Regions from separate parts of the Lysinibacillus sp. Y5S-8 genome, predicted to be linked through region 2. Evidence: riboswitches for the same ligand, from Rfam matches in the RefSeq annotation. Region 2 holds a riboswitch; each other region holds the start of a gene.
What was found. A riboswitch is a leader RNA that binds a small molecule or an ion and turns the genes downstream of it on or off. The one in region 2 is predicted to bind S-adenosylmethionine.
Positions count from the first base shown of each region.

Region 1: another riboswitch for S-adenosylmethionine. It lies ahead of V6670_RS20085 (bifunctional homocysteine S-methyltransferase/methylenetetrahydrofolate reductase); the one in region 2 lies ahead of V6670_RS18180 (methionine ABC transporter ATP-binding protein).
Region 3: another riboswitch for S-adenosylmethionine. It lies ahead of V6670_RS08500 (YezD family protein); the one in region 2 lies ahead of V6670_RS18180 (methionine ABC transporter ATP-binding protein).
Region 4: another riboswitch for S-adenosylmethionine. It lies ahead of metK (methionine adenosyltransferase); the one in region 2 lies ahead of V6670_RS18180 (methionine ABC transporter ATP-binding protein).

Region 1 is NZ_CP145889.1:4,106,171-4,110,147, reverse strand. Features, by position in the region: gene V6670_RS20090 (protoporphyrinogen oxidase) at 1-1,222, shown strand, start outside; SAM riboswitch class I at 1,322-1,422, shown strand; gene V6670_RS20085 (bifunctional homocysteine S-methyltransferase/methylenetetrahydrofolate reductase) at 1,514-3,361, shown strand; gene metH (methionine synthase) at 3,354-3,977, shown strand, end outside.
Region 2 is NZ_CP145889.1:3,718,492-3,722,468, forward strand. Features, by position in the region: gene V6670_RS18175 (methionine ABC transporter permease) at 1-306, opposite strand, end outside; gene V6670_RS18180 (methionine ABC transporter ATP-binding protein) at 296-1,324, opposite strand; SAM riboswitch class I at 1,408-1,511, opposite strand; gene V6670_RS18185 (thioredoxin family protein) at 1,568-1,879, opposite strand; gene V6670_RS18190 (TOPRIM domain-containing protein) at 1,894-2,235, opposite strand; gene gcvH (glycine cleavage system protein GcvH) at 2,327-2,707, opposite strand; gene V6670_RS18200 (arsenate reductase family protein) at 2,914-3,270, opposite strand; gene V6670_RS18205 (acyl-CoA dehydrogenase family protein) at 3,502-3,977, opposite strand, start outside.
Region 3 is NZ_CP145889.1:1,802,598-1,806,574, reverse strand. Features, by position in the region: gene V6670_RS08510 (VOC family protein) at 1-688, opposite strand, end outside; gene V6670_RS08505 (flavin reductase family protein) at 847-1,332, shown strand; gene V6670_RS08500 (YezD family protein) at 1,416-1,571, opposite strand; SAM riboswitch class I at 1,641-1,737, opposite strand; gene V6670_RS08495 (phosphopantothenoylcysteine decarboxylase) at 1,948-2,622, opposite strand; gene V6670_RS08490 (LysR family transcriptional regulator) at 2,697-3,575, opposite strand; gene V6670_RS08485 (DMT family transporter) at 3,710-3,977, shown strand, end outside.
Region 4 is NZ_CP145889.1:3,586,957-3,590,933, forward strand. Features, by position in the region: gene V6670_RS17340 (gamma carbonic anhydrase family protein) at 1-378, shown strand, start outside; gene metK (methionine adenosyltransferase) at 557-1,753, opposite strand; SAM riboswitch class I at 2,011-2,129, opposite strand; gene pckA (phosphoenolpyruvate carboxykinase (ATP)) at 2,519-3,977, shown strand, end outside.

The DNA of each region.
Region 1 (3,977 bases), 390 kb from region 2:
AGGTGCTGACTCGATTGTAGCTCGTCATAAAGGTGTTATGGAGCTTGTACAGGAGCTTGATTTTGAGGAGAATCTAGTTTACAACGAAACAGGTATTTCCTATATTTATACGAATAATGAATTACATGCCATTCCGGCAGATTCTACTTTTGGAATACCAATGAGTTTGGCATCCTTGGAGCAAAGCACATTGATTACAGAGCAAGGTAAACAAGATGCATTAAAAGATTTGACTTTACCAAACAAAGACTTCACAAAGGAAAGTTCAATTGGAGAGTTTTTAACCTATTATTTAGGGGAAGAGCTTGTGAAAAATCAAATTGCACCCGTTCTTGCAGGTGTTTATTCAGGGGATTTACACCAGCTTTCGATTGCCTCTACTTTACCGTACTTGATTGACTATAAGAACGAGTATGGAAGTATCATAAAAGGCTTTGATGCGAATCGTGAGCAATTTGCTAAAGCAGCCAATAAAAAGTTTATATCGTTCAAAAACGGTTTATCTTCTCTAATTGATCGTCTCGAACAAACATTAACTGATGTAGAGATCATCAAGGGTGTCGCAACTGTCAATGTTCAAAAGCAAGAAAACCACTATTCAATTGCCTTAGCTAATGGTGAAAGCATCGAGACAGATTATGTCGTTTTAGCACTGCCGAATGAGGCTGTTCAAGGCCTACTACAGGATGAATCATTAAACCGTTATTTTGACCAATTTACGACAGCTTCAGCAATTACGATCTATTTAGGTTTTGATGTACCAGACTCTAGATTGCCAGCAGATGGAACGGGCTATATTGTCTCACATAATTCTGACGTTACATGTAATGCTGCAACTTGGACAAGTCGTAAATGGAGGCATACATCAAGAGATCATAAATTACTTGTGCGACTCTTTTATAAAAGCATCAATCCAGCATATGAGCAACTCCGTGCCATGTCTGACGAAGAATTAGCAGCGGTTGCTTTAGAGGATGTGCGCAAGAGCCTAGGAATAGAGGAACAGCCAACAGTTATTAATGTCACAAAATGGATTGATCAAATGCCAAAATATGATCTAGCTCACCGTGAAGCATTACAAGGTTTAGTTCAAGAATTACAAGAAAACTATCCTAATCTATCCATCGCAGGTTGTTCATACTTTGGGGTAGGGATTGGTGCTTGTATTCAAAATGGGAAAAAAATCGGTGAGGAGCTTGCAAAGGAACTAGCCAATTTCTAAGCTTTTAAGTGAAAAATATCTTTGTTATGTGAAATAGTCTTGACTCATTCGTCAGTAAACGATATGATTCTTTTAATTATTTAAAAAATTCATACTACATTCTTATCAAGAGAAGCAGAGGGACTGGCCCATTGAAGCTTCAGCAACCAACTTTTTTGTCAGGTGCTAAATCCAGAAGACCATTGAGTCGAAGATGAGAAGGAAAAAACAATGATGAGTCATTAAAGCCTTCTTTTTTTTATAAAAGAAGGCTTTTTATTATACAGAGATATAGGAAGAGAGGCTAGTTTAATGAGATTGCTTGAAAGGTTAAAAACGCATGTATTGACGGCAGATGGCGCAATAGGCACAGTGCTTTATGGCTATGGTTTGGAGTATTGTCATGAGGAAATGAATGTACAGAAACCTGAGTTAATTGAAAAGATTCATAGAGAATATATTGCAGCTGGTGCTGATATCATCCAAACGAATACGTATGGTGCAAATGCCATTAAATTAGCTCGCTATGGATTAGAATCGCGTGTCCAACAATTTAATGAAGCGGCGATTACAATCGCAAAGCGAGCTGCGGCAGATGGAGGTCAGTTTGTCTTAGGGACAATTGGTGGTATTCGTGGTATTCGTAAAAGTGATGCAACGTTAGATGAAATCTTAGCAACTATTGATGAGCAAGCGAGTGTTTTACTTGCTGGAAATCCAGACGGCCTTTTACTCGAAACCTATTATGATTTTGAAGAATTAACAGCTACCTTAAAGATGCTACGGACAAAGACAAAATTACCGATTATTGCGCAAGTTTCCATGCACGAACCTGGTGTTTTACAAAACGGTATGTCTTTAAATAACGCCCTGCATGAGCTAGAAAAACTTGGTGCGGATATTGTGGGTGTCAATTGTCGTTTAGGTCCACACCATACCATTCAGGCGTTTGAAGGTGTAGAACTTCCTGATAAGGCATTTATGTCAGCTTATCCGAATGCTTCACTCCTTGACTTAGAAGATGGACGTGTCGTTTATGAGTCAGAAGCTGAATATTTTGGTCGAGCGGCTGTAGAATTACGTGATCAAGGGGTACGCTTAATTGGGGGCTGTTGTGGTACGACACCGAAGCATATAGCAGCAGCGAAGAAGTATTTAGAAGAGTTATCACCAGTTCATGAAAAGTATGCCAAACCCGAGAAGATTCAGATTGTTCGTGAAGCAGAGCCAACGAAGTATGAACCTCTTCATGAAAAAGTAAAGCGCGAACGCTCTGTCATTGTAGAGCTAGATACACCTAGACATCTGGAAATTGATGGTTTTTTGGAAGGGGCAAAACAATTGTATGATGCAGGAGCAGATGTCGTCATGATGGCAGACAATTCTCTGGCTTCTCCACGTATTAGCAATATTGCTATGGGTGCATTGTTGAAGAGTACTAATGGTGTACGTCCTCTAACACATATTACATGCCGAGACCGTAATTTAATCGGTCTGCAATCACATTTAATGGGGTTAAATGCATTAGGAATTCATGATGTGTTAGCTGTTACTGGCGATCCAACAAAAGTTGGGGACTTCCCAGGTGCCACAAGTGTTTATGATGTCTCATCAATGGAGCTGATCCAATTAATTAAGCAGTTAAATCAAGGTATTTCCTTCTCAGGTAAACCACTTCGTAAAAAAGCAAATTTTTCAGTAGCTGCTGCATTTAATCCAAATGTCCGTGTATTAGATCGTGCTGTGGCACGCTTAGAGAAGAAAATTGAGTACGGAGCAGACTACTTTATTTCACAGCCAGTATATACGAAGGAAAAAATTGTGGAAATTTATGAGGCAACCAAGCATTTACAAGCGCCTATTTATATTGGTATTATGCCCGTTACAAGTTATAAAAGTGCTGAATTCTTACATCATGAGGTGCCAGGCATAAAATTATCTGAAGATGCCTTAGCAAGAATGAAGGCCTGTGGTGAAGATAAAGAACGTGCAACATTTGAGGGGATTGCCATTGCGAAGGAATTAGTAGAGGTGGCTGCGCAGTATTTCAATGGCATTTACCTTATCACTCCATTTTTACGTTATGATGTGACTTTAGAGTTGATGAAATATATTGAGCAATTGGATGAACAGAAAAAAGGGGTAAGTATACATGGCTAAGCACTTGATTGAAAAGCAACTAGAGAAACGTATTTTAATTCTTGATGGCGCAATGGGAACAATGCTACAAAACGAAAACTTATCCGCTGAGGATTTTGGCGGGGAGGAGCTTGATGGCTGTAATGAAAATCTTGTGCTTACTAGACCTGATGTAATTAAGGAAATTCACCATAAATATTTAGAGGCAGGCGCAGATATTATTTGTACGAATACTTTTGGCGGGACGCCTCTTGTGTTAAATGAATATGATCTTGGCGCAAAAGCGGAAGAAATTAATAAACGTGCCGTCGAAATTGCTCGTCAAGCAGTGGATAACTTTTCAACATCAGATTGGCCACGTTTTGTTGCTGGCGCAATGGGTCCAACAACAAAAACATTATCCGTAACTGGCGGTATTACATTTGATGAGCTAGAGGAAAATTTTTATGTACAGGCGAAGGCGTTAATTGAGGCAGGAGCAGACGTCCTTTTACTAGAAACTAGTCAGGATATGTTAAACGTAAAAGCAGGTACTCTAGGTGTAGCACGTGCTTTCGCGGCAACTGGCAAAGAACTACCCGTCATGATTTCAGGAACAATTGAACCGATGGGTACAACACTCGCAGGGCAAACGATT
Region 2 (3,977 bases):
AATTAGAGCAGGTAATGCCGCATTTGCTCCCCGAATCGTACCAAGTAAGAATTTCGTAAATGGAATTAATAAAATAATTAACACGATAAATGGGATGGAGCGGAAAATATTAACGATTGAACCCGTTAAAAAGTTAACCATTTTATTAGCCCATAGCTGATTAGGGCTTGTTAAAAATAGAACGATCCCAATGACTAACCCAAGAATAAATGTGACAACTGTAGAAATTGCTGTCATGTACAATGTTTCATACATAGCTTGCCACATATTTTCCCAGTCTACGTTTGGAAAAAGATTAGTTACCATTTGCGATCACCTCCGTTTGTACTTCGACTGTATTTAAATAACGAAGGGCTTCAGCCACATTTGTCTTCGAGCCATCAATTTGCACAATCAGTGTACCGTATGCACCGTTTTTCGTTTGCGAAATATTACCATGAACAATGCTTACTTCTACATCAAATTGTTTCACAAGATGTGAGATAACCGGCTGTTCGGTCTTTTCACCAACAAAAATCAGTTTAACAAGTTGTCCAGTTGGATAATTTGTTTTGATTTGTGCCACCGTATCCTGTGTTTCCTTTGTATCCGTAATCTGAGATACGAATTTTTTAGTAATAGCCGCTTGTGGTGCTTGGAAAACTTGCAATACCTCACCACGTTCCACTATTTCGCCTGCCTCCATGACCGCTACACGATGACAAATTTTGCGGATGACATGCATTTCATGGGTAATCAAAACGATTGTTAAGCCTAAACGTTCATTGATATCAACGAGTAAATCAAGAATGGCATCCGTCGTTTCAGGATCGAGTGCGGAAGTCGCCTCATCACATAGTAAAACCTCTGGATTATTCGCTAATGCACGGGCAATCCCTACACGCTGCTTTTGTCCACCAGAAAGCTGGGATGGATATGCTCTGTCACGTCCCTCTAGACCAACAAGTGCAATTAATTCCTTCACTCGTGCTTCACGTTGAGCCTTTGAAACACCTGCTATTTCTAGTGGAAATGCAATATTTTCGGCAACTGTTCTAGACCAAAGTAAATTGAAATGTTGGAAAATCATACTTACCTTTTGTCTAGCTGCTCTAAGCTTTTGCCCTTTAATCGATGAAAACTCTTGACTGTTCACCGTTACTGTTCCTGTTGTCGGTTTCTCTAAACCGTTTAATAAACGAATCATGGTACTCTTACCAGCGCCACTATAGCCGATAATGCCAAAAATTTCACCTTTATTGATGGTAAGGTTGACGTCTTTGACTGCCGTTAATTCGCCATTTGCTGTTTTGTACTTCTTCGTAATATTTTGAAGCTGGATCATAGCGAATACTCCTTTTCTCATATAGAAAACCCCTTCACTCACAGACAAGTAGAAGGGGTCACGTATAATAACGTTAAACCGTTCTCTCATCTTTCAAAGAAAAATCTTTGAGTGATTTGGCACCTTTTCACTTTGTGATGGTTGCCGGGCTTCATAGGGCACTTCCCTCCGCCACTCTTTATAAGAGTTCGATATATTTAATGTTTTAGTAATATATTTGATACTTTACCACGCTAGTAAAGTTCAGTCAATTGATTTTTTTAACAATTCGTATAAAAATGGTACGGATTGAAAAGCATAAATCTTATCTGTCACTTTTCCGCCATCACTAACAAGTAAACACGGAACACTTTCAATTTGATGCTCAACAGCAACATGCTCTAAAAAATTTATATTCGCTTTACCTATTGGTAGCTGTGGCAATAATTGTTCAATAATGGACATCATTTTAGATGCCACTGCACACGTTCCACACATCGGTGTATATAAATAAAACGCAGCTTTCTGTCCAGACTGTTTAGCCGTTTCCCACTGCTCTTTTGACCATTCTTCCATTTCCTCACGCAACCTTACAAAATATATTCATTATGGATTGAAAAATGTGCACGCAGTAATATCATCGCTAACACTTTTCTTGGTGTCGTCTCTACTTCCTTATAGGTTGGCATTGTACGTAAATGCTCTGCCTCTGGATAATGTCTGTCCATTAATGCACGCAGCTTGTCGCCTGAAGTATCTGCATCAAAAAAAGTAAATAGCTCACAGCTCTCATAGGGATCGAGCAGCTCTTCTAATTGATGCACACCAATTGTACCATTCGTACATAGTATTGTAACATTCTCATTTAAAATTGGCTCAATTTGTAGCTTATCTGAGCGTCCTTCTACTATTAAGCATTTTCCCTCGAACATTACGCCACCTCCATTTAGACATACCCACTTATAAGTCATTATATAACAAAAAACGCCGGTAGTTTCCGACGTTTTTCGATTATAGCTTGTCTTATTCAGCGATCATTTCTTCGTATTGCTCTGCTGTCATTAGTTTTTCAACTTCTGATGCATCAGCAGGCTCCACAACGATCATCCATGCTTTTTCATATGGTGATTCATTAACGAATTCTGGGCTATCTTCTAAATCTGCATTTACTTCAACTACAGTACCTGAGATTGGTGCATACAATTCAGAAACAGTTTTAACTGATTCTACGCTACCGAATGGATCATCTGTTTTGATTTCGTCGCCAACTTGTGGAAGCTCAACGAAAACGATATCTCCTAATTCAGATTGTGCGAAGTGAGTAATACCAATACGTACTTTTCCATCTTCTGTTTTTACCCATTCATGTTCTTCAGAATAACGTAAGTCTTTAGGTGTGCTCATGCAAAAAACCCCTCCATAAATATGTAATATATTCACTTTCAGTGTGCCATACTTCTCCTATAAAAACAAGATTCAATTACGTGCCAGCTTAATTGCGGTCCACAATTTTTTCAAGTTACTTGAAATACATCTCTGTTAAAAATTTGTGACATCTGCCGGTGACTTTATCTCGGTTAGAAGAGTCGTTCGATCCTGTTTAAATACGGCTATTTCCAAGTTTGCTCAAAATCTGATTCTTTAAACCCTAGCGTTACTTTTTGGCCATCCGTTACGATTGGACGTTTGATTAACATCCCATCAGAAGCAAGTAGCTCCAGCTGCTCATCTTCAGTCATTTCCGCTAGCTTGTCCTTTAAACCAAGCTCACGATATTTCATACCCGATGTATTAAAAAATTTCTTCAAAGGCAGTCCACTGGCTTGCCAAATGGCTGTTATTTCATCCTTTGTTGGCGATTGCTCTACAATGTGTACCTCTTCATAGGAAACCTCATGATCATTTAACCACTTTTGTGCTTTTTTACATGTCGTACATTTCGGATAATGGATAAATTGAATCGTCATTAAAATGCTCCTCTACTGTCTTTTTCTGTAGTATACCATCATAATTGTTTCGAATGGTGGAACTTCTCTCATTTTCGTAAGCCTATCCATCCGTTTTGCTGTTCTATTCATCACTTTTTCCATTTTATCCGTCAATCTAGCTGTTCTATCCATCAGTTTCACGCTTCTATCCATCTCTCATAAAAAAACCTAGCTATCCTCTTACAGATAGCTAAGTTACAGTGTATGCTATTAAACAATATATTTTTCAGCTTCGATTAGTTTAACAGAAGCTTCACGTTTCTTCGCAATTAAGTTATAAGGGTTATTGCGTGTTAATTTACGAAGTGCAGATAATGTCATACGTGCTGCATCGCCATCTGCTGAAGCAAGAATTGTGTCTTTTGCTTCCTTTTCGATTTCTGTGAATGCTTCTTGGCAGAAGATTTGCGTGTATAGCAATTTCTGCTGTGCTTTTTCAGCGCCATCACGAGCAATTGCCTTTTCTGTACGTAAGACAGCTGACTCCATTGCAAATAATTGGTTAGCGATATTGGCAATATTCACTAATACCTCTTGCTCCTGATCAAGCTTCGCACCAAAGCGTTGTGCTGCTAAGCCTGCAGCTAATACAGCAATCTTCTTAGCATTTTTCACTAAATATTTTTCTTGTGCTAGTGGCTCTGTACCGATGTCTTCTGGCATTAACATTAGCAGCTCTTGCTGTA
Region 3 (3,977 bases), 1.9 Mb from region 2:
GCCCTAGCGTCATGGTAGATGCTGCCGCCTCCTCATAAAAATCCAAGCGCATATTTGGTAGCTGTAGTGACACAAATTGCTCATGCTGCTCAGAATCGGGTAGCTGTAATACCTTCTGCCAAAGCTGAACCGTCTCCTCCACATCTTTGACAAAAAACTGAATAGATTCCATTGTGATGGCTTGGTTTTCATCGATTGCACCACTAGCTTTTAATTGTGTCAAACGTTCCTCATCTTCATCTGCCCATTCAATTAAGAATGGAAAATCCAATGAAAGATTGGGCATGCCAAAATGCAATAGCTTCCATTCTAGTATCGTGCCATCTGGTCTTGTTCGGCTACAGGCATCGGGACCATATACGTCAAAGCCCATTGCACGCAATCGTTGACCCTCGTCTTCAATATTTTTGGTGCGCAAGGCAATTCGTGAAAATCCTTGGCGCTCACGATCACGTTTAAACGTATAATGTAGGGAATAAGGGTACAAAGCCGCTTGCTCAAATAAATCACGATCATAAATAGCGATTTGTTCAATATAGCTTAAGCCAAAATAGCTTAGCGTATTATAAGTCCCCCACATCGTGTGTTGACCACCGTTCACTGTACGGACATTTCGTTTATTGAAGAAAACCTTTATATTTTCTGGTGATTCTACTTGATGTACCAGATGATCAAAATATAAAGTCATGGCAATTCCCCTTTCTTTCCCCCATTAGCTTTACCTGGATGTTTAATTGATTTAAAATTTACTTAAGAAAAGGAGTTACTATATGGTATGAAAAAAAGTGCAATTTACCTACTAACTCCGTTAACTAATTTATTACTAACTATAAAGAGGTGATTTGAATGACAGATCAAGTAGCTGCTTTTAAATTGGCATTAGGTAACTATCCTACAGGTGTAACGGTTGTGACCGCATGTCATGAAACGAATCCAATTGGCTTAACAGTCAATTCTTTTGCATCTGTTTCCATTGACCCACTACTTATTTTATGGTCACTTGATAAAAAATCTCAGCTCCATTCTTACTTTATGGGTGCAGAAAAATTCGCTGTCAATATTTTAGCGAGTAATCAAGAGCATTTATGTACATTATTTGCAAGTAAAGTCCCGGATCGCTTTGCTCAAGCTAAATGGTCTACTTCTACTTTTGGGCTACCGATTTTACATGATACAGCAGCTATTTTACAATGTAAATCATTTCAGCAAATAGATGCAGGCGATCATACTATTTTTATTGGGCAAGTGCTAGACATTACAAATTCTCAAAAAGAACCCCTTCTCTATCATCGCCGTCATATCGGTCCAATTCCAAAAAGCTTTTATAGCTAATTTCCATAAAAAAAGAGCCACTTGTAAGCAATGGAAACCATGCTTATTGGTGGCCTTTTCACATCGTTCAACTGAAATGATCATTATTTCTTCTGTGGAAATCTCTGCTTTTCAAGCCTATTAATTTGCACAATCACACCATCTTGAATCGTAATATTCACTTCACCAAATTCAAGATTTTGAATTGCCTTAGCAATTGCCTCTAATTTTTTATCATCTACCTTTGCCGATTGAGCCATACGATACACCCCCTCTTTATTCTCCTAGTTGTACAAAAGAGGCCAACGCATCAAACCGATTGATAGCCCCTCCTATCTCTCAGGCACCATCTGTTGGATTTGGCACCTATCTTCTCGGTTGCCGAGGCTTCATGGGGCCAAGTCCCTCCACCTCTCTTGATAAGAGTACTGCGTTTCTTGAAAATAATTCTATAATTCTGTTATCCGAATGTCAATATAAAATATTAGAAAACCTAGCTGAATACTTTGTAATAGCATCCTCTCTGCTACAATTCACTCATAATCCTATCGTATTGTATGCTATGTCAGTCTATCTAACCACAATGGCAAAGAAAAAAACTGTGTAGAAGTATGACCTTCTCCACAGTTCATCACGTTATTCCCCATGCAAACATTCCATTAAAGTTTGTGCTGTCTGTTGCTTGCCCATCATCTTAATTGGTTGCCCCTCAGCAGGCACGATCCAATGAGGCTCATCCCCGCCATATAAAGACTGCGAGCTATTTGCAACCATAAATTGAGCATGCGCTGCTTCCATACGCAGTCTTGCACGAGCGAGTAAAAAATCCTCATCATTTGTAGCTTCTAGCTTAAAGCCCACTAACGTTACATTTGGTTGCCAGCCCTTGATTTGCCCTAATACTTTTGGTGCCTTTTTAAAATGGATAATAGGTGGTTCGTCAGAAGGCATTTTCCCCGCTTCCTCCATTAAATTACCGGATTGATCATAAACCTTGTCAATAACCCAATCGGAGCCAGCAGCAGCCATAATGACAATATCGACTTGTTGTAGCTGAACCGCATGACGTACCTTTTCTCCTAAATCCTCTATACCTTCAAATTTTACCAATGTCATTTTGTCGTGGTTTGCTGGAAGCTGTGCAAAGTAGCCATGCATATATATTACATTCGCACCCTTAGCCAATGCGGCCTCTGCTAAATAACAGCCCATTGTCCCTTTTGATAAATTCGTGTGCCCTCGTACACGATCCCATTTTTCAAGTGTTCCCCCACTTGTAATGAGTACGGTTTTGCCTTGTAATGTCCCCATACACTCACCTATTTTCTACAATATATACAAATTCTATTTTAACGTAATGTAAGGATGTGCTTCAATAGCCACAATCATAGCGTACTATTTTGCTCTTTTAACCAAGCACTTAATATTTCCGCAAATTTCTTAGTAACAGGGGAAGCGTGGTGCTTCATCGCAATTCCAATGGTACGGTAGCCTCCTTGCTTTAGCGGGATTGCTTTTAACGTTGCTGGTAAATGTTGAATGACCAATTGAGGCAAAATACTAATGCCTAAATGATGGGAAATCATTGAAAGAATCCCTACCTCCTCAGAAAGCTCAAAGCGAATATGGGGCTTTACATGATATTGCTCCAACAGTACCTTTACATCATTTGTCCCTTTATAGGAAGTCATGATAAAAGGCATATCTTCTAGGTCAACAATATCAATTTCTGTCTTATGAAATAAAGGGCTTTTATCTGAAACAATACATAATAAAGGGTCTTGTTGTAATTCCATAAATTGATATTGCTCTGATTTTTGACCATTCAAGAATCCTACCTCGACTTCCCCACTTAGCAGCCATTGTTCAATTTCGTAATAATCTCCCTCTCGTAACTCTACTTGTATCCCTGGAAATTGATGATCCATAATACGAACAATTTCTGGCATCCAATTCGAGGAAATACTTGAAATAACGCCAATTCGAACTTTCCCGCGTGTTACACCCAGTATATGGGCCGCTTCCTGCTGCAATAATTCCTGGGCATCCAGGACCTGACGCATCGCCCTTAGCATGGTCTGCCCCTCACTCGTCAGTGTTACACCTGCACGACTTCGATGAATGAGAGCAAAGCCAAATTCTTTTTCTAAACTAGACACGGCATGGCTCACAGCAGACTGTGTTAGTCCTAGTGCATCCGCTGCTTTTGTAAAGCTTGCTACCTCTGCCACCTTTGTTAAAATCTCATATTTAACTAAGCTCATTCGTCATCCCTCTATATACATGAATTTTTTTAATCCTATTCATTATAAACATTCGTTTTACTAATCACAATACAAGATATATAGTAAATTTTAGTATAAAAACTGTTTTAGTACACAGATGGTAGGTGAACATAATGAGTATCCAAGGAAAAGCAAATGTATTGATGGTTATTGTCACAATGTTTTGGGGACTATCTTATACCTTTATGGTCATGGGGCTTGAAACATTGGCAGTTTATAATGTGGTGGCATTGCGTTGTATCATTGCATTTTTCGTAGCAGGACTTATTTTTTATAAACGGATGATCAAAGTAAATGGTAAAACATTAAAATATGCGGCTATTCAAGGATTTTTATTATTCATTGTGTTCGCGTTAAGTTTATTTGGTTTACAGTCTACTT
Region 4 (3,977 bases), 130 kb from region 2:
GTTTCCCCAACGATTATTGGAAAACGTGTCAGTATCCAAGATCTTTGTTGCTTACATCAAAGTCCAAAATTTCCGCTAATTATTGAAGATGAGGTAACAGTTGGACACCAAGTCACTTTACATAGCTGTACAATTCGCAAAAATGCTTTAATTGGTATGGGCTCCATTATATTAGACGGGGCAGAGATAGGAGAGGGTGCATTTATTGGGGCAGGAAGCCTAGTACCTCCTGGTAAAGTCATTCCTCCGAATAGTTTAGCATTAGGTCGTCCAGCAAAAGTAGTCCGTGAATTAAATGCAGAAGATAAAGAGGATATGGAACGTATCGTGCGCGAATATGCAGAAAAAGGACAATATTATAAATCCCTTCAGAAGTAAACAACATACACAAAAATTCAATATTAACGAAAAAAATACCTCGCATTTCCGTGTAACTAAAATGTTCACGGATCGTAGCGAGGGATTTTTTGTAAAAACAAAGGGGACAATATTGCCCCTTTCCTTTTTAATACATTAGAATAATTTTCTAATGTCTTCATTACTTTAGCTCAATAGTTTATAGATGTGCCTTTTCTCGTAGAGCATCTGCTTTATCGATTTGTTCCCATGGGACATTTAAATCTGTACGACCAAAATGACCATAAGCTGCCGTTTGTTTATAAATCGGACGACGTAAATCTAGCATTTTAATAATACCTGCTGGGCGTAAATCAAATAGCTCACGTACCCACTCTACGATTTCGCTTTCTTTTGCTTTACCTGTACCAAATGTGTCAACCGCAATGGAAACTGGTTGAGCCACACCAATCGCATAGGCAAGTTGTACCTCAGCGCGCTCTGCCAAGCCAGCTGCTACAATGTTTTTTGCTACATAACGTGCCGCATAAGCCGCTGAACGGTCTACCTTTGTTGCATCCTTACCAGAGAATGCGCCACCACCGTGACGTGCATAACCACCGTATGTATCAACAATGATTTTACGTCCTGTTAAGCCAGCGTCCCCTTTAGGTCCACCGATAACAAAACGGCCAGTCGGGTTAATAAAGTATTTCGTGTTTGCATCTAATAATTCACTTGGCACAACGGGTGCAATAACAAATTCTTTCAAATCAGCTTGAATTTGTTCAAGTGTTGCTTCTTCATCATGTTGTGTTGAAATAACAATTGTATCCACTCGCACAGGTACATTATTGTCATCATATTCAATCGTTACTTGTGTTTTTCCATCAGGACGTAAATACGCTAATTCACCTGATTTACGAACTTCTGTTAATCGGCGTGCTAATTTATGTGCTAAGCTGATTGGCAATGGCATTAGTTCAGGTGTTTCATTACATGCATAACCAAACATTAGACCTTGGTCACCAGCACCAATTGCTTCAATATCAGCATCTGTCATAGAGCCTTCACGAGCCTCTAAAGCTTGGTCAACACCTTGTGCAATATCAGGTGATTGTTCGCCAATAGCTACAAGCACCGCTAGGTTTTCAGCATCAAAGCCATATTTACCACGTGTATAGCCAATTTCTGCTACAGTATCACGAACGATACCTTTAATATCAACGTAAGTAGAAGTAGTTATTTCTCCTGCTACTAATACTAATCCTGTTGTGACAGTTGTTTCACACGCTACACGTGCATTTGGATCTTCTGCTAAAATAGCATCTAAAATGGCATCCGAGATTTGGTCACAAATCTTATCTGGATGTCCTTCTGTTACACTCTCTGATGTAAACAGTCGACGGTTTGTCATTTGGTTTTCCTCCTATTACTCTTACAAAAAGTAGTTGTGTATGAATACGGTACTCATTACCCATGTCAAGTCCGCTCCTAAGGATTGAACTCTCAAGCCGTTACTGCTGCTTTTAACACGAGGATTTCGAAAGATCTGTCATTATAATAAGGAAAGAACTACATATACTTACCTTTACATTCTTTTTTAACAATAAAAAAATCCTTTACTCACGTTACTGCACATGAGGAAAGGAATAATGACTTCGTAACCTTTCACTCTTATCGTTCAAGGGATGTTCCCTTGCATCAGGTTGGCACCAACGCATGTTGTGAAATAAAACATGCAGGTTGCCGGGTTTCACAGGGCCTGACCCTCCACCAGCTCGGGATAAGAGTATCCGTTCAATTTCATGTTACTGAAAAGGTTGAACGTTGTCAAATATTTTCTTATGTATTACTGTATAGAAAGGAAGGAACTGATTACACAAAAACTTTTCATACTTGGATGATGATGTAAATAGAAGCAAATTAATCCCTACAACATACCTAGCTACTTGTGGTAACATATGTGTGGCTCAATTTTTGCGCCTAATTACAGTAGGATTGATCGGATTCTACTCGAAAAACATTATTTTTTGTCAGTTTATTGAAAAGTGATAAAAACTCTAAAATAATTTCTTAATTAGTATAGATTATTTAAGCAATTGTGTTATACTATTTTTGAAATTAAGAAAAAATCCCTCTAAATCAAGGGAATACTATAAAAAAGGATGGTATTTAATCGATGAATTCAGTAGAAATTGCAAACGAACTGAAGGAATTATTAAACGGCGGTAACATTAATGTTCAACTTTCAGTACCACAATTAGCAGAAAAAGCTACATCTCGTGGTGAAGCAATGTTAACAGTAGATGGCGCAGTTCGTGCAGAAACTGGCAAATACACTGGTCGTTCACCTAAAGATAAATATACGGTAGAAGAAGAAAGCACAAAAGATCAAATTGACTGGGGTAAAGTCAACCAACCGATTTCTTCTGAAGTGTTCGATAACTTATATGTAAAAGTAATAAAATATTTAAAAGAACGTGACGAGTTATTCGTATTTAAAGGCTTCGCAGGTGCTGACAAAGATTCACAACTAAGCATCCAAGTAATTAATGAATACGCTTGGCACAACCTTTTTGCTCATCAATTATTTATCCGTCCAACTGAAGAAGAATTAGCTTCTCATGTTGCAGACTTCACTGTCATCTCTGCTCCTAACTTTAAAGCAGACCCTGCAGTTGATGGTACTGCTTCTGAAACTTTCATCATTGTATCACTTGAAAAGAAAATGATCTTAATCGGTGGTACTGAATATGCTGGTGAAATGAAAAAATCTATTTTTGGTATCATGAACTACTTATTACCACAGCAAGGTATCCTTTCAATGCACTGTTCAGCAAACGTTGGTGAAGCTGGCGATGTGGCATTATTCTTCGGTCTATCTGGTACTGGTAAAACGACATTATCCGCTGATCCAGATCGTAAGCTAATCGGTGACGATGAACACGGCTGGTCTGATAATGGTGTATTCAACATTGAGGGTGGCTGCTATGCAAAAACAATCAACCTTTCTGCTGAGAAAGAACCAGAAATCTACAATGCAATCCGCTTCGGTTCTGTTTTAGAAAACGTAGCTGTTGATCCAGAAACTCGTATTTGTGACTATGATGATGGTTCATTAACAGAAAATACACGTGTAGCTTATCCAATCCAATACATCGAAAATATTGTTGATCCTTCTGTTGCAGGTCATCCAAAAACAATCATCTTCCTAACAGCTGATGCGTTTGGCGTATTACCTCCAATCAGTAAATTAACAAAAGAGCAAGCAATGTACCACTTCCTAAGCGGTTTCACTTCTAAGCTTGCTGGAACTGAACGTGGTGTAACAGAGCCAGAACCAGTATTCTCTACTTGCTTCGGTTCTCCATTCCTTCCACTTCCAGCAACAGTGTACGCAGAAATGTTAGGTCAAAAAATTGACGAGCATGGTGCACAAGTATTCCTAGTGAACACTGGTTGGACTGGTGGCGAATATGGTACAGGTAGCCGTATGAAGCTGTCTTACACACGCACAATGGTACGTGCAGCAATCGACGGAAAATTAACAAATGTTGAAACGACACAAGATGCTGTCTTCGGTTTACACATTCCAACAGCAGTTGAAGGTGTACCGTCAGAAGTGTTAAATCCTCGTG